Regions from separate parts of the Sinorhizobium sp. CB7 genome, predicted to be linked through region 2. Evidence: predicted binding sites of a transcription regulator. Region 2 holds the regulator's gene; each other region holds the start of a gene.
The links. The regulator PhoB, encoded in region 2, activates phosphate uptake and scavenging genes when phosphate is short. The targets are predictions, from matches to a motif close to TGTCATNNANCTGTCAT.
Positions count from the first base shown of each region.

Region 1: a site for PhoB is predicted at 5,402-5,418, ahead of AAE029_RS09945 (alkaline phosphatase). Genes of this name have one in related genera too.
Region 3: a site for PhoB is predicted at 3,435-3,451, ahead of phnF (phosphonate metabolism transcriptional regulator PhnF). Genes of this name have one in related genera too.

Region 1 covers NZ_JAULLL010000004.1:185,305-192,634, reverse strand. The annotation lists gene AAE029_RS09975 (helix-turn-helix domain-containing protein) at 1-883, shown strand, start outside; gene AAE029_RS09970 (DMT family transporter) at 784-1,671, opposite strand; gene AAE029_RS09965 (helix-turn-helix domain-containing protein) at 1,845-2,714, shown strand; gene AAE029_RS09960 (hypothetical protein) at 2,911-3,162, shown strand; gene AAE029_RS09955 (2-keto-4-pentenoate hydratase) at 3,360-4,118, shown strand; gene AAE029_RS09950 (aldo/keto reductase) at 4,136-5,164, shown strand; gene AAE029_RS09945 (alkaline phosphatase) at 5,471-7,225, shown strand.
Region 2 covers NZ_JAULLL010000007.1:285,482-292,811, reverse strand. The annotation lists gene AAE029_RS15700 (Hsp33 family molecular chaperone) at 1-280, opposite strand, end outside; gene argF (ornithine carbamoyltransferase) at 384-1,301, opposite strand; gene AAE029_RS15690 (aspartate aminotransferase family protein) at 1,353-2,552, opposite strand; gene AAE029_RS15685 (GcrA family cell cycle regulator) at 2,976-3,506, shown strand; gene phoB (phosphate regulon transcriptional regulator PhoB) at 3,636-4,319, opposite strand; gene phoU (phosphate signaling complex protein PhoU) at 4,352-5,065, opposite strand; gene pstB (phosphate ABC transporter ATP-binding protein PstB) at 5,107-5,922, opposite strand; gene pstA (phosphate ABC transporter permease PstA) at 5,937-7,265, opposite strand; gene pstC (phosphate ABC transporter permease subunit PstC) at 7,262-7,330, opposite strand, start outside.
Region 3 covers NZ_JAULLL010000004.1:152,531-159,860, forward strand. The annotation lists gene AAE029_RS09795 (iron-containing alcohol dehydrogenase) at 1-682, opposite strand, end outside; gene AAE029_RS09800 (Ldh family oxidoreductase) at 703-1,707, opposite strand; gene AAE029_RS09805 (GntR family transcriptional regulator) at 1,790-2,488, shown strand; gene phnF (phosphonate metabolism transcriptional regulator PhnF) at 2,528-3,286, opposite strand; gene AAE029_RS09815 (extracellular solute-binding protein) at 3,513-4,760, shown strand; gene AAE029_RS09820 (carbohydrate ABC transporter permease) at 4,772-5,656, shown strand; gene AAE029_RS09825 (carbohydrate ABC transporter permease) at 5,653-6,498, shown strand; gene AAE029_RS09830 (PfkB family carbohydrate kinase) at 6,509-7,312, shown strand; gene AAE029_RS09835 (SDR family oxidoreductase) at 7,309-7,330, opposite strand, start outside.

The DNA.
Region 1 (7,330 bases), on a different contig from region 2:
CGCGCGGATGCAGGCGCGGTTCCAGGGGTTCACGTTCTCACCGCACAGACATGATACCTACGCCGTAGGCATCACGACGCATGGTGTCCAAGCCTTCGACTATCGCGGCGTCTCCCATGGAAGCGGGTGCGGATTCGGCTTCGTCCTGCATCCCGACGAGCGACATGACGGGCGTGCGGGCACCGATGCCGGTTTCGGATATTCCATCGCCTATGTAAGCCCCGGACTCGTTCGGGATGCGCTCGAAGGAGCGGCATTGCCGTTCGTTCGTGATCCGGTCTCATCCGATCCTCGGTTAGTTACCGCTATCCGAGACTTGCTGATGCTGGCTCCCGTTGATCCAGAGATCGGTTCAGTTTCCGCGATCTCCGCCTTGGCGCTTGCCATGCGGGACCTGAGCGGGGATCAAGGCATGCACTCGCTCCGCCTCGATCAAGCCGCCCTGCGACGCGCGGAAGCTTTATTGCACGAGCCACGCGACAGGCGCGTTTCCATGGCCGAACTCGAACATCACGTCGGCTTGTCGCGATGGGAACTTGCGCGGCAGTTCCGCATGCACTTCGGAGTCAGCCTGGCGCGGTTCAATCTCTTGCGCCGCCTGGAGCAGGCCCAACATCTGATCCAGAGCGGCAATACCATCGTAGAGGCGGCCCTTGCATGTGGCTTCACTGACCAGGCGCACATGACGAGAGCGTTCAGGCAGGCTTACGGTCTGACGCCGGGACGATGGGTCAATTTCGCAAGGGCGGCGGATCGGGAGCACGATGCGCTGCAGCGGGACTTTCAGGCGGTCTTTGGTGAAGCCGGCTTTCGGGCGAGGACCAGCAAGTTGCCCAGCAGCACGGCCGCAAGCCCGACCCCCGCAAGCGGTGTCATGCGATAGCCCTCGAGGAGCATGGAGACCGTAAGCGCCACGACCGGAAAGAGCACTGTCATGTAAGCCGCCCTTTCCGGCCCTAGCCTGTGCACCACGGTGAGATAGGTCGTAAAACCGATGACTGAACCGGGAATGGCGAGATAGAGCAGCGAGCCGACATAGACGGGTGAAAGATCGAAGGTGAAGGGAACGCCTCGCGCCAGGGCGAAAAGGGAAACGATTGTAGCTCCATAGAGCATCGCCCAGGCATTGACCGATGCCACGGGCAGGCCGTGGCTCTGATTGCGCGCGGCCACGAGATTGCCCGCGGAGAAAAACCATGTTCCGAGCAGCGCAAGCGCCAGGCCGATGGCCGTTTCGTGGTCCAGAGCTGCGCCTGCCACCGTCTCCCAAAACAGGCAGGTTATGCCCGCCACGCCGATTGCGGCGCCGGCAAGAATCCGCGGCGCGGGACGCCTGCCGTGGACCAGGAATGCATTGATCAGATTGAAGATCGTAGCCGCGGAGAAGACCACCGAGACGATGCCGCTCGGAATGTAGTTCGTGGCGATGTAAAAGCAGATAAAGTTGCAAGAGAACAGGCAAAGGGCCTGCAGGATGACATAGGGCTGGTGCCGGGCGGGAATGGGATGAAGCCTGCGCGTCAGTTTGAGGACGAGGAACAGCACCGCTGCGGCGAGCGCGAAGCGGTAGGCGATCGATGCCTCGATCGGTACCGCGCCGAGCTGGTTCTTGATGGCGATCCAGGTGGTTCCCCAGATGAAGACGGTCAAGGCATAATAGAAGGTGATCACGGGTCATTTTCCGGTGGTTGCTTGAAATATGATGACCCAGTGCCCGGATAATGAGCCCTTGTCTGCTCAGGCTTTGGGGTGCCATTGCACATTCTTGGGCTTTTTCAGGCTGGGGCACTGCACAAAGCGCGATCGGCCTTGAGATTCCCGAACAGAGTTCGCATTGGTGGAGAATGGAGAAGAATAGCCCGAGCGTCAGCGAAGCTCTCGCCAGAACCGGCGCACATCTTGAGCGTGCGGGGTCGGCCGGTCGCGGCCTGTCGGTCGCCGAATGGAGCAACCGCGACAACCGCGCCTGCTACGATCGGCCCGGCCACCACACGCTCAGCATCTATCTCTCCGGCGGGGAAAGGGTCGTTCGCGAGGACGGGCAGATTTCCGGCGGCGCACCGGACAAGCTGTGCCTGCTCCCGGCAGGACACGAAAGCCGATGGCTTATCGGCGGCCCGATCAGAATGTTCCACCTCTACATCGATCCGGAGGTTCTGGCCTATCAGGCGCTCACGGCCTTTGACGTCGATCCGCGGCATGTCGATCTCATGGATCTCACCTTTGTGGATGATCCGGCCATGTCGATGATCGTGCGCGGTGGTGTCCTGCCGCTCGATTGGAACGAGAGGAGCGACCGTGTGGCGCTCGACTTGGCCTGCCATCTTCTGATCCATCATACGCTCAGGCGCCATATCAGGCGGGCGGAACGGGAGATCGTCCGCGGCGGTCTTTCGCCATCGGTCCGTCGCAGGATCGTCGACCATATCGAGGCGCATCTGGAGCAAGCGTTGACGCTCGACCAACTCGCGTCCGAGGCTGGGCTGAGCACCTTCCATTTCGCCAAGATGTTTCGCATCAGCTTCGGGATGCCGCCACACCGTTACCTGGCCGAGCGCCGCGTCGAGAGGGCCAGGAACCTATTGCGCTCAGGAAGCATCGAGCTTGTGCAGGTGGCGCTGGCCTGCGGCTATGCGTCACAAAGCCATTTCACGAAAGCGTTCAGGTCAGCCACCGGAATTACGCCGGGCGAATGGCGGAACCTCTATAGCTGAGTGCAGGCCGAGTTGAGGGGCCGCGCTGCTCCTTGCACTCATCCCTTCTGCTGACGCCGACGTCCACCGCATATCTCCATCCGGCTGGCGGGGACCCGGAGCAGTCCATTGAAAATCTGTGTCTGACGTACTGACCGTATGATCATTCGCATAAAATCCACATGCGCGCCTTCTCGAATCGGCTAAGAGCGTCGCCATGATCATCGAACACCGCCGTCTAGCCATGCAAAAAGCTCTCGACCGTATCCGCAATGCGGAGCTGCCGCTCGAGCAGGATCCGCGATTTCTCAGGTGGATCGAGCAGTGGATCGCCGGGGAGCTTGAAATGGCCGACATTCGCCAGCTATATGCTGCGCTGCTACGGGAGCGATCGTCCGGTCGAGTAACTTCCGCTTCAGCTCCCATCGAAGAGGCTGATGATATCAGCGCCGATGTCCTCGGAGGATAAGGAGCCTTTGGAGCCAATTTTTCGCGCCGCACCTGCTCGGACGGGTGATGCCCACTTTTGCCGCTTGACCTCAAGCGCAAGCCCTCGCATACTTCAAAAATCCCATATCCAATCGGATTTCCACGCTCGCCTGCAGGTCGGAGGAGTGGACGTCAAGTCCACCTTGATCGAGCAGGTGCCAGCCGCGGAGGACAATCGTGACCAGCAACCGTATCGACGCGGCCGCGAAGCATCTGCTTGATGCGCGCAGGAATGGCTTCCGTCTGGAAGGACTTTCTAGCGAGTATATTCCTGCGGATCGCGAGACCGCCTTTGCGATCCAGGACGCGCTGATCGCGCAGAGCGGTGAGGAGATCGGCGGCTGGAAGATTGCGGCCGATGCCGGTCCTGATCCACTCTGCTCGCCTCTGCTTGCCTCCGCCTATCGATTGCCCGACGAACCACTTGGCATGGAGCGCACGATGGCGACGATCGTCGAGGCGGAAGTCGCCGTGAGCATCGGCAGCGATCTGCCGCCGCGTGACAGAAATTATACCGATGAGGAGATCGAAGCCGCGATCGCCGCGGCCCGCCCCGCGCTGGAAGTCCTGGGCACCCGCTTCAACAGAAGTTTCGTTATACCGCCGTTGCTGGCGGTGGCCGATCTGCAGAACAACTCCGCTGTTGTCGCCGGTCCTGAAGACAAGGATTGGCGCAAGATCGACTTCTCGACGCTTCCCATTCGCCTAGGCATAGGCGGAGACAGGGTGCTTGAGGTCGATCGCGGAGCGTCGAAGACGGAGATAGTCACCGCCTTGACATGGCTCGCAAATACTCGTGCCCGGCGCCATGGCGGATTGAAGGCCGGCCAGATCATTATCACCGGCTCTCGTGTCAACTTGCCGATCGGTCAGCCGGGCGATCGGATCACCGCGGATTTCGGAGCGCTCGGCACGATCGCGATAAGCCTTATCTAATCGTCGGAGGAGTGATCATGGACTATACGCGACTTGGAAAGACCGGCCTAGAAGTTAGCCGGCTATGCTTAGGCTGTATGTCTTTCGGCATACCGGATGACAGTCGTCCCTGGATCCTGCAGGACGAAGAGGCCTGGCCGCTGTTCAAGCGCGCCTTCGAGGCCGGCATCAATTTCTACGACACGGCCAATATCTATGCTGCCGGGACCAGCGAGGAACTGACGGGCCGCATGCTGAAGAAGCTCGGCAGCCGCGACAGTTTCGTACTCGCAACAAAGGTATTCAACCGCATGTCGGAAGGGCCGAACGGAGCGGGTCTCAGCCGTAAATCGATCTTTGCCGAGATCGACAACAGCCTGCGCCGATTGCAGACCGATTATGTCGATCTCTATCAGATCCATCGCTGGGACTATTTCACGCCGATCGAGGAGACCCTGGAAGCGCTGCACGACCTCGTCAAAGCCGGCAAGGTGCGCTATATCGGCGCCTCGTCGATGTATGCCTGGCAATTTGCAAAGGCACTCTATACGGCAGATCTCAACGGCTGGACGCGCTTCGTCTCGATGCAGAACGAGGTGAACCTGCTGTTTCGCGAGGAAGAGCGTGAGATGCTGCCGCTCTGCGCCGACCAGGGAGTAGGCGTCATCCCGTGGAGCCCTCTTGGCGGCGGCAAGCTCGCCCGACCGTGGGGCGAGGTTACCAAACGCAACCAGACGGACCGCTTCAACAAGACCATGTATGAAAGGACGGAAGGCGGAGCGATGGACGTCGTTGCCGCCGTGCAGTCCCTGTCGCAGAAGCGCGGTGTGCCGATGGCGCAGATCGCGCTCGCCTGGACCCTGCAAAAGAGTGAAATCACCGCGCCGATCGTCGGCGCCAGCAAGCTTTCGCATGTCGACGACGCGATCGCCGCACTCGGTCTGAGCCTCTCAACCGAGGAAGTAGCGAGCCTCGAAGAGCCCTATCAGGCTCGCTTCGCACCGGCCTATATCGCGCCGGGCGACGCCGCTACGCGCGGCCGTCGTCTGCCCGAACCGCGGAGCTAACGCCCGCTGACCGATAGGCTTTGCCGCGAAGCGCTTGCGCGATCATTCGATATGATCGCGCATTGCAGCCTCCTTCGCAGAGGGGGTATAAATAGCTGGAAAATCTCTCGCTTTTGGTGAACTGAGTCTTGCCGGAAGCGCAGAGCGATCATCACCGGATCATTCGAAGATAAAAGTATCCGATTACAATCAATTTTTTATGCCGAAGGACGGGTATACATCCTGATCTTCAACTTCTGTAATATCAATGTCACGTGGACTTCCTAAGGAGTGGTTCTCGAAGAACCGCAACAGCGAGGTCCGACCATGCGTAAACTCCTTCTTGCCCTGGCATCGGCGACGATGCTCGTCGGCGCAGCCAATGCCGCCACTGTCTATCCGCTCGATCGCGCCACCGTGCTCGCCGGCTCGCCTTTTGATTTCAAGGTCGAATTCTCCAAGGTCGTGAAGCCGGAAGACGTCAAGGTCACGGTGAACGGGGAAGCCTATGACGCCGTGTTCGGCAAGAAGGCTGACTTCATCGCCGAGGAAAAGGGCAAGGAAGACAAGATTCTCGGCTCCGCCCTGATCCTGCGCGATCTGACCATCGCCAAGGCCGGCGCCTACAAGATCGAGGTTTCGGCCGGCGACGAGACAAAGACGGTAAACTGGGATGTCTACGCGACTGCCGCCCAGCCCAAGGCCAAGAACATCATCTTCCTGCTCGGCGACGGTCTGTCGGTCGCCCATCGCACGGCTGCTCGCATCATGTCCAAGGGCATGACCGAGGGCAAGGCCAATGGTCGCCTCGCCATGGACGATGTTCCGCCGGTTGCCTTCATCGGCACGTCCTCGACCCATGCGATCGCCACCGACAGCGCCAACACCATGTCGGCCTACATGACCGGCCACAAGGCGCGCGTGAACGCGCTCGGCGTCTATGCCGATCGCACGCCGGCCACCCTGGACGACCCGAAGGTCGAGACCATGGGCGAAGCGCTGCGCCGCACCACGAAGAAGTCGCTCGGCATCGTCGCCACCTCCGAAGTGGAGGATGCGACGCCATCGGCTCTCGTTTCCCACACCCGCAGCCGCAACGACAAGGCCGATATCGTCGGTATGTTCTACAAGGTGAAGCCTGACGTGCTGCTTGGCGGCGGCTCGGCCTATTTCCTCGCCAAGGACGTCCCTGGTTCCAAGCGCAAGGACGACAAGGATTACATCGCCCTGTTCAAGGATGCCGGCTATGCGCTGGCAACCGACAAGACGGACCTTGCCGCTGCCGCCGGCTCGAACCAGGAGAGGCTGCTCGGCCTGTTCCACACCGGCAACCTGGACTTCGCGCTGGACCGCATGCAGCTCAAGAAGGGCACGGTCGACAAGTTCCCGAACCAGCCTGGTCTCGTGGACATGACCAAGGCCGCCCTCGACAAGCTCTCTAAGAATCCCGAAGGCTTCTTCCTGATGGTTGAAGGCTCGTCCATCGACAAGGCCAGCCATCCCCTCGACTGGGAGCGCTCGGTGGTCGACACGATCGAGTTCGACAAAGCCATTGCCGTCGCCCGTGAATTCCAGGCCAAGAACCCCGACACGCTGATCGTGGTCACCGGTGACCATACCCACGGCGTCGGGATCATCGGCACTGTCGACGACGACAAGCCAGGCGAGGAAATGCGCGAGAAGGTCGGCACCTACGACGACGCCGGCTTCCCGAACTATGAAGACAAGGACGGCGACGGCTATCCGGATCGCGTCGATGTTTCTCGCCGCCTGTTCATGGCCGCCAACAACGGCCCGGACCACTATGAAACCTTCCGTCCGAAGCTCGATGGTCCGTTCGTTCCGGCCGTACAGAACGAGAAGAAGGAATATGTCGCCAACGAAGCCTACAAGAACGTCCCCGGCGCGGTCTTCGTGCAGGGCAACATTCCGAAGGAAGGCGACAGTGGCGTCCACTCCGTGGACGACGTGGTTCTGCAGGCTGTCGGCCCGGGCGCTGAAGGCTTCCGCGGCTACATGGAACAGAGCGACGTCTACCGCGTGCTGGTCGATGCCTTCGCGTTGGGCGCAGCCACGAACTAAGGGCTTTTGTCCCACACAATGGGCAGGCGGCCGTGTGCCGCCTGTTCGTGTTATTGCGGCGGGACGAGGAAGCGTGTGCGGTTTCCCGCCCGCAGCCCTGCCTTT
Region 2 (7,330 bases):
AATCGGCAACCAGCAGGTCAACGGGGCCGTCGCTCTTTGTCTGGACCGTGAATTTGCCTTCGAATTTCAGGGAGGTCCCGAGAAGAACGGTCAGGACCACCGCTTCGGCAAGAAGCCTCGCAACGGGTGCGGGATAGTTGTGCCGTCCAAGAATAGCGTCCAGCATCGGTCCGAGCTGGACGGCACGACCCCGCACATCCAGGCTCTCCACCTGAAAAGGAACAACATGATCGTCGCCGGCGAAATCGAACTGGCCGAGCGCCGCTGCAGTTTCTGCCATGGTTCATAACTCCAAATCAATCAAAGCGGAGGGGAAACGTTCAAACGATTTCCCTGCTCCGCTCGCCTGTCCGCAGCCGACCGGCCACGGCAGCCAATATGGTTCAGATCACGCCCAGGCACCATGCGAGAATCGACTTCTGCGCATGCAGGCGGTTTTCCGCCTCATCGAAGACCACGGATTGCGGACCGTCGATCACCTCGTTCGTCACTTCCTCGCCACGGTGAGCGGGCAGGCAATGCATGAACAATGCGTCCTTGCCGGCCTGTGCCATCAAAGCCGAGTTGACCTGATAGGGCTGGAAGACATTGTGACCGCGCGCCCGATGTTCCTGATTCATCGAGACCCAGGTATCGGTGACCACACAATCGGCGCCGGCGACCGCCCGGTCGGCATCATGACAAAGCATGACTTCGGCGCCTTCGTTGCGGGCCCAGTTCAGATAGTGATCCTTGGGCTCGGAACCAAGAGGGACCGCCATATTCATGCGATAGCCGAAACGGGCGGCCCCTTCGACCAGCGAATGCAGGACATTGTTACCGTCGCCCGTCCAGGCAATCGTCCTGCCCTTGATGGAGCCCCGATGCTCTTCGAAGGTCATGATGTCGGCCATGATCTGGCAGGGATGGGTATCGTCCGTCAGGGCATTGATGACCGGAACGGTCGCATGCTCGGCAAGCTCCAGCAGGCGCGAATGCTCGGTCGTCCGGATCATGATGGCGTCGACATAGCGCGACAGAACCTTCGCCGTATCGCCGATCGTTTCAGCGCGGCCGAGTTGCATCTCCGTGCCGGACAGGAACAGCGTCTCGCCGCCGAGCTGGCGCATGCCAACATCGAAGGAGACGCGGGTACGCGTCGAAGGCTTCTCGAAAATCATCGCCAGCATCTTGCCGGCGAGCGGCCGGTCGCCAGTGCCCGCCTTGTAGGCCTGCTTTCGCTCGACCGCATCGTCGATGATGCTGCGCAGGTCGGCGGCGGCCACTGCAGAGAGGTCGAGAAAGTGTTTCGGTGAAGCCATTGTTCCTTACCTGTCATGTCCCGGCGGCGAACCGCCGGCCGGCATTGATATTCACGCGGTCTTCTTAGTCTTGGCCGCGCGCACCCGTTCGGCGGCACGCTCGATGCGGGAAAGCCCCTCCCGTGCCTCGTCCGCCGTCGTCGTGAGCGGCGGCAGCAGGCGCAGAACGTTGTCACCTGCCGGAACTGCCAGCAAGTGCTCGGCGCGTATGGCCTGCAACAGATCGGCCGAAGGGACTGCCGCCTTGATGCCGAGCATCAGTCCTTCGCCCCGAACATCCTCGATCACGTCCGGATAGCGATCCTTGAGCGATGCCAGTGCCTGACGGAAGACAAGGGCCACGTCGCGAACGTGTTCCAGGAATCCGTCCGACAGAATGACGTCCAGCACCGCATTGCCAACCGCCATTGCAAGCGGATTGCCGCCATAGGTGGAGCCATGAGTGCCCGCCTTCATGCCGGACGCTGCCTCTGCCGTCGCCAGACAGGCACCGAGCGGAAAACCGCCGCCGATACCTTTGGCGACTGCCATGATGTCAGGTGTAACGCCGGACCATTCATAGGCGAAGAGCTTGCCGGTACGGCCGACGCCGGTCTGTACTTCATCCAGGACCAGAAGAAGCCCACGCTCGTCGCAAAGAGTGCGAAGTGCGCGCATGAACTCCATCGTTGCCGGACGAATGCCGCCTTCGCCCTGAACAGGCTCTATCAGGATAGCGGCCGTTGCATCAGTGATGGCGGCACGCACCGCGTCGATATCACCGAAGGGTACCTGATCGAAACCAGGAGCCTTGGGTCCGAAGCCTTCCAGATACTTTTCCTGTCCGCCGGCCGCGATGGTCGCGAGCGTGCGTCCGTGGAAGGCTCCTTCGAACGTGATGATGTGGAACCTTTCAGGATGGCCCCTGGAATATTGGTACCGGCGTGCAGTCTTGATCGCGCATTCCAGGGCTTCCGCGCCGGAATTCGTGAAAAAGACCTTGTCCGCGAAGGTCGCCGCGGTCAGGCGTGCGGCGAGCTTTTCCTGGCCCGGGACCTCATAGAGGTTGGAGAGGTGCCAGACCTTGTCGGCCTGCGCCTTGAGGGCTTCAACAAGATGCGGATGCCCGTGTCCAAGAGAAGTGACTGCGACACCGCCCCCAAAATCGAGATAGCGCTCGCCGTTCTCGGTGATCAGCCACACTCCCTCCCCTCGCTCGAACCGCAACGGAGCACGAGAATAGGTATCATAGAGCGGCGCGGCTTGAGCCATGGCGCATATCTCCTCGATCAGAGCTATATGGAGCGACCGGATTCACTATTCGACGCAGATCCGGAAAATCAAAATGCCGCCTTTCGGCGGCGTTGGCACTATTCCCTTTTCGCACTGCGATGTCAACAAAACAGAGAGCTGCGCAGTTGCGGTACGGAGCCGTCTCACTTCATCACGTGTTCAACAACTTATATTGCAGAAATGACACGTCAGGACAGCAAGTTGGGGAAAACTCCGAAATCGATTCATCGAGATTCTGGCGACTCTTGTCACGGAGTCAGCCTCACACTAGGTTAAAGTTCAATTACTAGACTGCATGCGGCGGAACTAGTCACCAAAATTTCAGGCGTTTTTTGCTTCGGAGGCGTCCGGGGCAAGGGTGAGGGATTCTGCCATCACCAACGCGACAGGCGGAGACAGGGCATGAACTGGACAGACGAGCGGGTGGAAAAACTCAAGAAACTGTGGTCGGAGGGACTAAGCGCCAGCCAGATCGCGGCGCAACTCGGCGGCGTAAGCCGAAACGCCGTCATTGGCAAGGTGCATCGCCTGAGCCTGCCTGGCCGCGCCAAAGCGGGTGGCACCACATCGGCGACCCGGGCACCGAAGCGCAATACATCCGCTCCCCGCGCGCCGAACTACGCCTCTCGCCTCACCACGCGAACGATCACCAGAGCCGCCGGCGCGACGCTCCTCAAGGAAGAGATCGAGTTCGATGCCGTCGAGGAAATCGAATTCCGGCCGGCCGCCAACGTGGTCGTGCCGATCTCGCGCCGCCTTGGACTCACGGAGCTCACCGAACGCACCTGCAAATGGCCGGTCGGCGATCCGCTGAAGGAAGATTTTCACTTCTGCGGCTGCGAATCCCCCGATTCCTCGCCCTATTGCGGCTATCACCAGCGCCTGGCCTATCAGCCTATCGCTGAGCGCCGCCGGACGCCGCGGATCAACTAGTCGACTAAGCCTTGCACCAGCGCATGATCCCGAGGTTATGCGCGGTTTGCACTCCTGCTTTGTCCCACAAAAAAGCCAAAACGGGCCGCTAGGGCCCGTTTTCAGCATCTGGAGTAGGTTTTAGTCGGCTCAGGCTTCCATCGAATAGCCGGCGCCGCGAACGGTGCGGATTACATCCTGCATGTTCGAAAAATTGAGTGCCTTGCGCAAGCGGCCGACATGCACGTCCACGGTGCGTTCATCAACATAGATATCATGCCCCCAGACGCCGTCGAGAAGCTGCGAGCGGGAGAAGACGCGGCCGGGGGACGACATCAGGAATTCGAGAAGGCGGAACTCGGTGGGACCGAGGCGCACCTCCCGGCTCTTGCGATGTACGCGATGGGTTTCACGGTCAAGTTCGATATCGCCGCATTTGAGCACACTGGACAGCACCTCCGGCCGGGCCCGGCGAAGCATCGCCTTCACCCGCGCCATCAGCTCCGGCGTGGAAAACGGCTTGACGACGTAGTCGTCCGCGCCGGTGGAAAGGCCGCGCACCCGTTCGCTTTCCTCGCCGCGGGCCGTCAGCATGATGATCGGCAGACGTTCCGTCTCGGGCCGCATGCGCAGGCGGCGGCACAGTTCGATGCCGGATACGCCGGGAAGCATCCAATCGAGGATGAGGAGGTCGGGAATGCGCTCCTGAAGGCGAATTTCCGCCTCATCGCCCCTGAGGATGGTGTCGACCTCGAAGCCTTCGGCCTCGAGGTTATATCGCAACAGCACACTCAGGGCTTCTTCGTCTTCTACGACAGCAACTTTCGGGATCATATGGTCGCGTCTCCTTCACAGGCCCGGAACGATTATTCCGTAACCGCACCGACGGTGTTCGCGGTGTCGTCCTTGGGACGCTCGCCCTCCGGCTGCGCGCCGGTCGCCATGTAGTAGATCGTCTCGGCGATATTGGTCGCATGGTCGCCGATGCGCTCAATGTTCTTGGCGCAGAACAGGAGATGCGTGCACGAGGTGATGTTGCGCGGATCCTCCATCATATAAGTGAGGAGCTCGCGAAACAGGGACGTGTACATCGCATCGATTTCCTCGTCGCGCTCGCGGATCGACTTGGCCTTGTCGGCGGAACGCGTCGTATAGACATCGAGCACTTCCTTGAGCTGCCCGAGCGCCAGCTCGGAGAGGTGCTCCAGGCCACGGGCAAGCCGGCGCGGAACGCCGGTGCCCTGAACCGCGATGACGCGCTTTGCCGTGTTCTTGCCGAGATCTCCGACACGCTCCAGATCGGCGGCGATACGGATCGAACCCATGATCTCGCGAAGGTCGGTCGCCACTGGCTGACGACGGGCGATCGTTACGATCGCCTTATCACCGATTTCGCGCTCCGCGTGATCGAGTATGACATCGTCGGAGATGACCTTCTGGGCGAGCGCCGCATCGCCATGGACCAGCGCACGCACCGAATCGCTGACCATCTGTTCTGCCAATCCCCCCATTTCCGAGATGCGGCGGGAAAGGAACTTCAGATCGTCATCGTAGGCAGAAAGTATGTGAGTCGATACCATTATGGTGTCCTCGAATTTGAACGATTTTGGCGCTTCGCGGGTTAGCCGAAGCGGCCCATGATGTAGTCCTGGGTGCGCGAGTCGTCAGGATTGGTGAACATCTTGTCGGTGTCGTTCTCCTCGACCAGATTGCCAAGATGGAACATCGCCGTACGCTGGGAGACACGTGCCGCCTGTTGCATCGAGTGAGTCACGATGACAATGGTGAAGTTCTCCCGCAGTTCGTGGATGAGCTCTTCCACCTTGGCGGTTGCGATCGGATCGAGAGCCGAGCAAGGCTCGTCCATCAGAATCACTTCCGGGCTGACCGCAACCGCGCGCGCGATGCAGAGGCGCTGCTGCTGACCGCCGGAAAGACCGGTACCCGCTTCGTGGAGGCGATCTTTCACCTCGTTCCAAAGGCCGGCCCTTTGCAGGCTCGTTTCAACGACCTGGTCCATGTCGGCCTTCGACTTGGTCAGGCCATGGATGCGCGGACCGTAGGAAACGTTCTCATAGATCGACTTCGGGAACGGGTTCGGCTTCTGGAAAACCATGCCGACACGCGCACGAAGCTCGACCACGTCGATCGCCGGATCATAGATATCCTCGCTGTCCAGCGTGATCTTGCCGGTGACCCGGCAATTTTCGATCGTATCGTTCATCCGGTTCAGCGTGCGCAGGAAGGTCGACTTCCCGCAACCGGACGGGCCGATCAGAGCCGTTACCGTATTTTCGCGAATGTTGAGGTTGACGTCGAAAAGTGCGCGCTTTTCGCCATAGTAAACCGATACGTCTTGGCCGATCATCTTGTAGGGAGTGGCACTCATCTTCTGATCCAGGGTTTTTTCCACTGCAGCTTCTGACAACATGTTCATATGATCTACTCCTTTTACCAGCGACGCTCGAAGCGACGCCGCAAGAGAATGGCTCCGATATTCATGGCAATGAGGAACAGGAGCAAGACGATGATCGCCCCCGAAGTCCGCTCAACGAAGGCGCGCTCCGCCTCGTTCGCCCACATGTAGATCTGCACCGGAAGCGCGGTGGAAGGCTCAAGCGGTGTCGCCGGATAGTTGGCGACGAAGGCGACCATGCCGATCAGCAGAAGCGGCGCCGTCTCACCAAGGGCGTGGGCGAGGCCGATAATCGTGCCGGTCAGAATGCCGGGCATTGCGAGCGGCAGGACATGATGGAACACCATCTGCATCTTGGAGGCGCCGAGCCCGAGCGCCGCGCTGCGGATCGATGGCGGCACCGCGCGCAAGGCGGCACGGGTCGCGATGATGATCGTCGGCAGCGTCATGAGGGTCAGCACGAGGCCGCCGACAAGAGCGGCCGAACGCGGCAGACCAGCGAAGTTGATGAACACCGCGAGACCGAGAAGGCCGTAAACGATCGAGGGTACGGCCGCGAGGTTGTTGATATTGACCTCGATCAGATCGGTCAGCTTGTTCTTCGGCGCGAATTCCTCGAGATAGATCGAGGCGGCAACGCCGATCGGCAGGGAGAGGACAAGCACGATCAACATCAGGTAGAACGAGCCGATCAGGGCGACACCCAGGCCTGCGGCCTCGGGGCGGCTGGAATTGCCTGCGGTGAACAGACCGGTGTTGAACTGCTTGTGGAGCGCACCGCTCTCTTTGAGCTGGTTCATCCAGCCGACCTGCTTGTCGGAAACCTTACGGTCCTTCTCGGGAACAGTCAGGTCGATCTGCCCCTTGTTGGCCGAGTCGATATTGGCATCGGCCAGAAGCGTCACATTGACCGTCCTGCCGATAAGCGAAGGATCGGCGACGACCATGTTGCGCAGCTGGATCGGCGCACCCTTCGAAATCATGTTCGAGGCTTCGCGCACCTCGGCACGGTTCGAAGGATCGATCCCCAGCGCCTTGACAATCGCGTCGCGGATCACCGTCGGATAATTGGCGGCAACCAGGACCGACGGATCGGTTGCGCGCTTGTTGCCGGGGTCGATGGTCTTTTCGGTGAATTCCACCGGCAGGGTGATCGCCGTCTGCTGGAAAGCGGTGTAGCCGTTGCGGACAACCGTGGAAACCAGCACGACGAGGAAGAAAAGGCCAAAGCAGATGGCGGCGATGCCGTAGGCACGGAACCGGCGTTCGGCAGCGTAACGGCGCTTGATGCCGATATCCCTGCGGTTGGCGGCAGTGGCCTGTGCGGCGGCGCGGCCGGTCACGGGAGAAACTAGATTCGTCATTCGTACTGCTCCCGATATTTGCGCACGATATAGAGCGCGTAGATATTGAGGCATAGCGTGATGCA
Region 3 (7,330 bases), on a different contig from region 2:
CGCTCAGCGCATTCTTGCCCAGGAAGACGTGCTCATGGACGATGGCCGGCGTCGGCTCACGGCGGATGGTCGTATAGGCCTCGATCGCATGCGTGAGCGCATCCGCACCGGAGACGGCCGTGAGCCCTGGCGGGCAGGAATAGGTCAGTTCCGGATCGCAGATCGCCGTATGGCAGATGAGATGGGGGCTGGCGATGCCGACCTTCACCGCCCGATCCGGATCGGTGATGACAGCGACGGGCGTCACTTCCGATCCGGTGCCGGAGGTCGTCGGCAGAAGGATAAGCGGCAGTACCGGCCCCGGGACCTTGAACTCGCCGTAAAAATCCGAAGCCTTCCCGCCATGGGAGAGCAGCAAAGCCGCGACCTTGGCGGCATCGAGGCAGCTGCCGCCGCCGATGCCGATCACGATGTCCGCCCCGAAGGACTTGCCGGCCTCGACACCCTGGGCGATGCATTCGAGCGGAAGCTCGGCGATCGTGCCATCAAAGACACGGGTCTCGATGCCGGCCGCCCGCAGCCCGTCGATGATCTCAAGGAAATAGGCATCCGCGCTGAGGCGCGCATCGGTGACAACGAGCGCGCGGCGGCCAAGACTTCCCGCGTAACCGGGCAGCGCGCCGCGCTGGCCGGCGCCGAAGACGAGATTGCGCGGCGTGCGCATGGTTCCAAACAGCGACAAATTCCAACCTCCCTGACTTGCTATGCCGCAGCCTTCGCACCGGCCAGAACCTGAAGGCGCTCCCAGACGTCATCGGCGATCGGGACGCCCTCCTTGAGGCGCTGGTCACGGCAGGTTCGGCCACGCTCCCCCGGAATCAGAACTTTAGAAAAACCCTCAGCCGGATCCAGATTGCGGATTTCTTCGAGATAGGCGCGCAGATCGCAGCGCGGCCCATCGATGACGATGAAGACGTCTCCCTTGCTGCAGATGCTGGTATCGTCGAGCGTTCCGTGCACGTCCCGGCCGATTGCCGCACCTGCCAGGCTGCTGACAAGAAGCTCGAAGGCGAGGCCGAGCGCATAGCCCTTGGCCTGACCAAAGGGCGCGATCGAACCTTTCTTGGCGGCCTCCGGATCGGTCGTCGGATTACCGTCGGCGTCGAGCGCCCAATGGGAGGGGATCGCCTGCCGGCGATTGGCGTGATCATGGATCTCACCCATCGAGACCAGGCTCGTCGCGGTATCCATCATGAAGGGCACGCCGCCGGTCGGCACGCCGATGGCGATCGGGTTCGTGCCGAGCATGGCCTTGCGCGCACCCCAGGGATGCACCAGCGCCTCGCTGGTCGACAGGGCAATGATCGTAAAGCCCTCAGCCGCCACCCGCTCGGCATACCAGCCGAGCATGCCGATATGGTTGGAATTTCGGATCGCTGCCACGGCCACGCCCGTCTCGCGCGCCTTCACCTTCAGCGCATCGAGCGCCGCATTGGCGACGACGGGTCCGAGCCCGCGCTCGCCATCGACCCCCAGAAAAGCACTGCCGCGCCAGACATGCTTGCCACGTGCCTTCGGGTCGGTGACGCCATTGCCGATACGGTGAATGATGCGGTCGAGCCGCAGGAGGCCATGCGAGGGAACGCCGCGCAACTCCGCTTCCATCAGGAGATCGAGTTGCTCGATCGCATGAGCAGCGGGCACGCCGGCGCGCTCCAGGGCGCGCGCTGCAAGATTTCTGAGATGGGAAGCGTCAACAACAGCCACGACATAAAATCCGATCGGATATCCGATTGCAGTCAGGGCACTATGCTGATAAGGAGATGAGGCGTCAAGGAGCATTTCGAGAATGATAAGAGACGGTAAGGGTGCGAGCCAGAATGCGACGGGTCTGTTGCGCCGGCCGCCGCGCCTGGGCGATGAGGTCTATAACGCGATCTACGCGCAGCTGATGTCTCTGAAGATCCCGCCCGGCGGCCGCATATTAGTCGACAACCTCGTGCGCGAACTCGGCGTATCCCAGACACCGATCCGTGAGGCGCTGTCACGGCTCGAGGCACAGGGCCTCGTCGTCAAGACACACCTCATCGGCTACAGCGCCGCCGCGCAGATGGACCGCGCGCGCCTGCAGCAGCTCTATGAATTGCGCCTGCTCGTCGAACCATTCGCAGCCGCGCGCGCTGCCGAAAACATGAGCAAGGAAGCAATCGCCGCGCTCGAAGCCGTCGACCGCGAAATGCGCGAGATCCGCCATGAGGACGCCCGGCTCGCCTATGGCCAATTCGCCCAAAGCGACGGTGCCTTCCACGAGATGATCGCGCTCGGCAGCGGCAATGCCCTGATCCATGAGACACTGGCGCGGCTGCACACGCATGTACACCTCTTCCGGCTCTACTTTCATGCCCGCGCAACGAGCGACGCCAATGATGAGCACGCCCGCATCATCGCCGCCATCAGGGAACGCAACCCCTCTGCGGCCGAGGCTGCGATGCGCGATCATATCGAACGATCACGCAAGCGTTTCATGGTGATCTTTACCGGCGAGTAAGCGTAGCTTTCTCGGCATAGGCACGCGGCCAAGCCATGATCAGGTGTCTTGGCTTTTCGCGAGCGCGTCGAGAAGCTGGTTCGTATTGTCGATCGAAAACTGTACCCGCTCGCCCGGCCAGACCGTTTCAGAATAGGCGATGGGCGTTCCCTTCATGTCGACGTCCACTTTCTTCAACGCGATGATCGGCTGGGACACGCTCTGGCCGAGCTGACGTGCCTCCTCAGGCGTCGGCATCCTGACCAGAATGTCGGTCCGCAAGCGGATGTAATCGGGAACACCATATTCTGCCAGGATCACACTGACGCTACGTCCGCTGCGCCGTTCTTTGTCAAAACCGGGAAAACGACGGACGGGGTAGTAGGCATTTGACAAATTGATTGGCTCGTCGTCGGCAAAGCCGCGCCGGACGATATGATAGACCGGCTCACCCCGCGGCAGCCGAAGCGCCTCGGCGACGCCGGCGGAAGCGGGTATCTCCTCTTCACGGATCGCCTGGCCGAAGGGCTCCCTGCCTTGGTCGAGCAGATTCTGCGAAAAGCGCGTGCGCTCGGAGATCCGGTATTCGAGGCGCCCGTCCCGCACGAAAGTGCCCTTGCCCTGCTCGACGTCGACAAGCCCACGACTCTGAAGACGAGAAATGGCCCGCCGGATCGTGTGGCGGCCGACGCCGAATTGTTCCATGAGATCGGCTTCCTTCGGAAGCTGCGCCCTGGGGGATAGTCGGCCGCTCAAGATGTCATCGGCGATATCCTCTTCGACCTGCTGCCACTGCCCGTGCGACGATTTTTTCTCCATGTCTCTCTTTCGTCCGACTCCGCTCATGTTGTTCGAATGTCTACCTTTCGATGCGCCGAGTTTCAATCGCGATAGCTGATCACTCTACTGTCATCCCTGCGTAGAACAGGCGCGATAAAAGGAAGACGCTCATAAATAGCGCCATCAACTTCATATGACTGTCATCGATCGCCGCTAGAAAATATTCGAATGTTTAAGAATAAATTCGAATGATTTGGAGCAAAAGATGATCGAGATCAGCCGCCGGAAATTTATGGCCGGAGTTGCCGCAGCGACAGGCGCGAGCATGATGGCTGCATCGCCGGCACGTTCCGCCGATGCCGCAGTCGAAATTTCGAGTACGTGGGGTTCCGACAAGCCTTTTCAGAAGGTCGTCGACGCATTCAACGCTAAGAAGCTCGGCGTGACCGTAACCAATCGCTTCGATGGCGATTACGAGTCGGCAACCGCCAAGGCCGTGGCGAGCACCGCCGCCGGCCGGCCGCCGGCGATGATGATCACCGGCTGGAAATTCGGCTATTTCGCCAAGCGGACGCTCGGCGCGCGGGATCTCCGCGAAATCGACGCCGCCAAGGCCGAGGCGATCCTTGCCAATTTCCGACCCTCCGTTCTGCCGCTCGTCACCATCGACGACTCCGTGATCGGCCTTCCCTGGGCCATGTCGACCCCGATCACTTTCATCAATAGCCAGCTATGGAAAGAGGCGGGCCTAGATCCAGCGTTGCCCGAGACCCCAGACACGAAGTGGCTTTATGAAAACGCCCGCAAGCTGGATGCGGCGCTGAAGGGCAAGCATCCTACCTATCGTTCGGCACTGGCGCTTTCCAACAATGAATGGACAAGCCAGTCGTTCATTCAGAATGCCGGCGGCTATATCATCGATCCGGATGGCAAGCTTGCCCTCAACAGCCCTGAAGCAATTGCCGGAATGACGGAATATTGCGCGCCGGCATCTGAGGGGCTCTGGCTCCCCGTCAGCGCCAAGGACCAGGACGCCGCCTTCGAATCCGGCGCACTCGCCATCTGCACGACGAGCTCGACGCGCGCCGCAACTTTCCCCTTCGGCGCAGCTAAGGCGATCACCACCAAGTTCCCAGGCCTGGCCGGGCATTCGCGCAAGATGAACAGCGGCGGCAACTTCCTCGCGATCTATGCCCGGAACAAGGAACAGGCCGAGGCCTCGCTCGCCTTCCTCGAATTCTGCGCTTCGAAAGAAGGCCAGACGATCTGGTCGGAGGTCGGTTATCTTAATACCTCGGTTCATGATGTTCCGCTGATCAACGACTTCATGAAGCCTGCGGCCGGTCAGCTGACCGACGGCCTGACGGCGGAAACCATCTGGCCGGGCAAGCGCGGCCTCGAAGGTCAGGCCGTCTGGCGCAAGTGGGTTTCCCGCATGCTGGTCAAGGAGGTGACGGTGGCTGAGGGCATGAAAGGTGCCCGCGAGGAGCTGGCAGCGCTGGTCTCGGCTTGATCGGGTGAATCATGGCTTCACGCCTCAGGATTCTGGTCCCATATCTCTTCGTGGGGCCAGCTGTGCTTTCGGTCGCGATTTTCCTTTACGGCCCGCTGATTGCCTCGGCGCTGCTCTCGGTGCTGGACTGGAACCTTCTCTCTTCCGACGTTCGCTTCGTCGGGCTCGACAATTACACGGACGTCATCGCCAATGTCGATTTCAGGACCGCCGCCTGGAACACCGTGCTCTATTGCGCGATCCTCATTCCCGCCCAGATCATCCTTCCGCTGATCCTGGCGCTCATGATCCATTCGGTGCGCCAATCACCCCTGCAGGGTCTTTATCGCGGCAGCTTGTTCCTGCCGACGATCGTCGCCTTTTCAGTGGCGGGCGTGGCGTGGTCCTGGCTGCTCAATCCGGTCAACGGCCTATTCAACGAGATTTTCGGGTTCTTCGGCTTTCCCAAGTCTCGCTGGCACACGGATCCGGATCTGGCCCTGCTCTGTGTCTCGTTGGTCACCTTCTGGAAGACCTTCGGGCTGAACATGCTCCTGTGGCTTGCCGCACTCGCCAACCTCCCCCGTGAGCTGCGCGAAGCCTCGCAGCTCGACGGCGCAACCGCCTGGCGCCACTTCTTCACGATAAGCCTGCCGCTGATGACGCCCACCGCCTTCTTCATCAGCGTCACGACGTTCTTCCATGTCCTCGATGATATCGTGGGCGTCATTGACGTGCTCACCCATGGCGGTCCGGCCGGACGAAGCTCCAGCCTGCTTTATTTTCTCTGGCAGCAGGGCTTGCAGTTCTTCCAGTTCGGACCGGCAAGTGCGGTCGCCGTCATCATTATCGTTGCCGTCCTTGTCGTCACCTGGCTGCAGTTCCGCGTGGGCGAAAGAAGGGTGCATTACGGATGAGCGCCCTCCCGCTTCGCATCTCGCTCCATCGCCTGGTGATCCACTGTGTCCTCCTCTTCACCAGTGCCGCGACCATTTTCCCACTCATATGGATCGTCTCCTCGGCCTTCACGCCCAATGAGGTTATCACCGCCAAGGCTTTCCGGCTGTGGTCCGAAGAGCCAACGCTCGCCAATTTCGAGATCGCGGCCAGCCGCCACCCAATCTGGATGTGGCTATGGAATTCCATCCTTACCGCCACCCTGATCACGGTCGGAAAGCTGCTGCTGGCTGTTCCGGCGGGCTTTGCCTTCGGCCGGATGAAATTTCCGGGCCGGCAGGCGCTCTTCTGGTTCGTGATCGCGACCATGTCGTTTCCAAGCGTGCTCGCCATCATCCCGACCTATATTGCTGTCGTGAAGCTGCAGGCTTTCGATACCTATGGAGCGATGGTTATTCCCTCCATCCCCTATATCGGCTTCTATGTCTTTTACATGCGACAGGCATTCCGCTCGCTGCCCCAATCGATGTTCGAGGCTGCACGGATGGACGGTTCCGGTGTGTGCCGGCAATTCCTGGAAATCGGCATTCCGAACGTCATTCCCGCGATTGCGGCCTTGTCGGTCATCTCTTTCATGGGGGCATGGAACATCTATTTGTGGGGTCAACTCGTTCTCGAAGACGGGTTCAAGAAAACCCTGACCACGGGAATCGCCACCTTTGCCGACCTTGAGGGAACCGAACGCGTCTGGGGGCCGCTGACAGCGACCAGCCTGTTGTCGATCCTGCCCGTCCTCATCGTATTTCTGGCCGCGCAACGTTTCATCGTCGACGCGCTCGCGCCCGGCCTCGACGACAGATAGGCACCGCAAAATGCATCGCATCATTGTCATAGGTTCCGTCAACCACGACCGTATCTGGCAGCTCGAGGATCGGCTCGTGCCGGGAGGACGGCTGCGCTTTTCCGGACGCGACGTTCACCTCGGCGGCGGCGCCTTCTACACCGGCTGCCAGCTTGTTGATCTTGGTGCCGAAGTGGCGCTCGTGACCCGCCTTATGCAAGATGAGCAGGGCCTTTCGGCATTGAACGCATTGGATGCCGCCGGCTTCGACACACAGCATGTGACGATGCTGCCAGGCGAAACCATGCCACTGGAAATCCTCCTTGAGCCGAACGGTGAAAGAACGATCCTGGCGCCGGCCGGCAGAGACCGCACAGCCTTTTCAGCCGGCGATGCGCTGACGGGCGATGCCGCCTATATCAACGCTCTTCTGCTTGACGAGACGCTCGTCGGCAGGCTCTGCGATATTGCTCTCGTGGTTTCGCAACTGCCGCTGCGACAGGCCACGCCGCGTCCAGCCGATTACGTCGTCACGTCACGTAACGATGCGGGCGAGGAACCACAACTCGCGTGGCGCCGCGCCGTCAATCTCGCCGGCCCGCGTTTGAAGATGCTGGTTCTGACCGACGGACCGCGCCCGATCACCCTTTATGGCGGCTCGCGGTCAATCCTTATCGACCCAGCACCGGCGGTCCAGGGTGTCAGCACGATCGGCGCGGGGGACCGTTTCAGCGGCGCCTTCCTCTTTGCGTTGCTCAACGGGCGGGACGCGGCTTCGGCTGCCGCAGAAGCAAGCCGGCTGACAGCGGACTGGCTGCGCCGGCGTCACCGCTAACGGCACGTGTACCCGCCG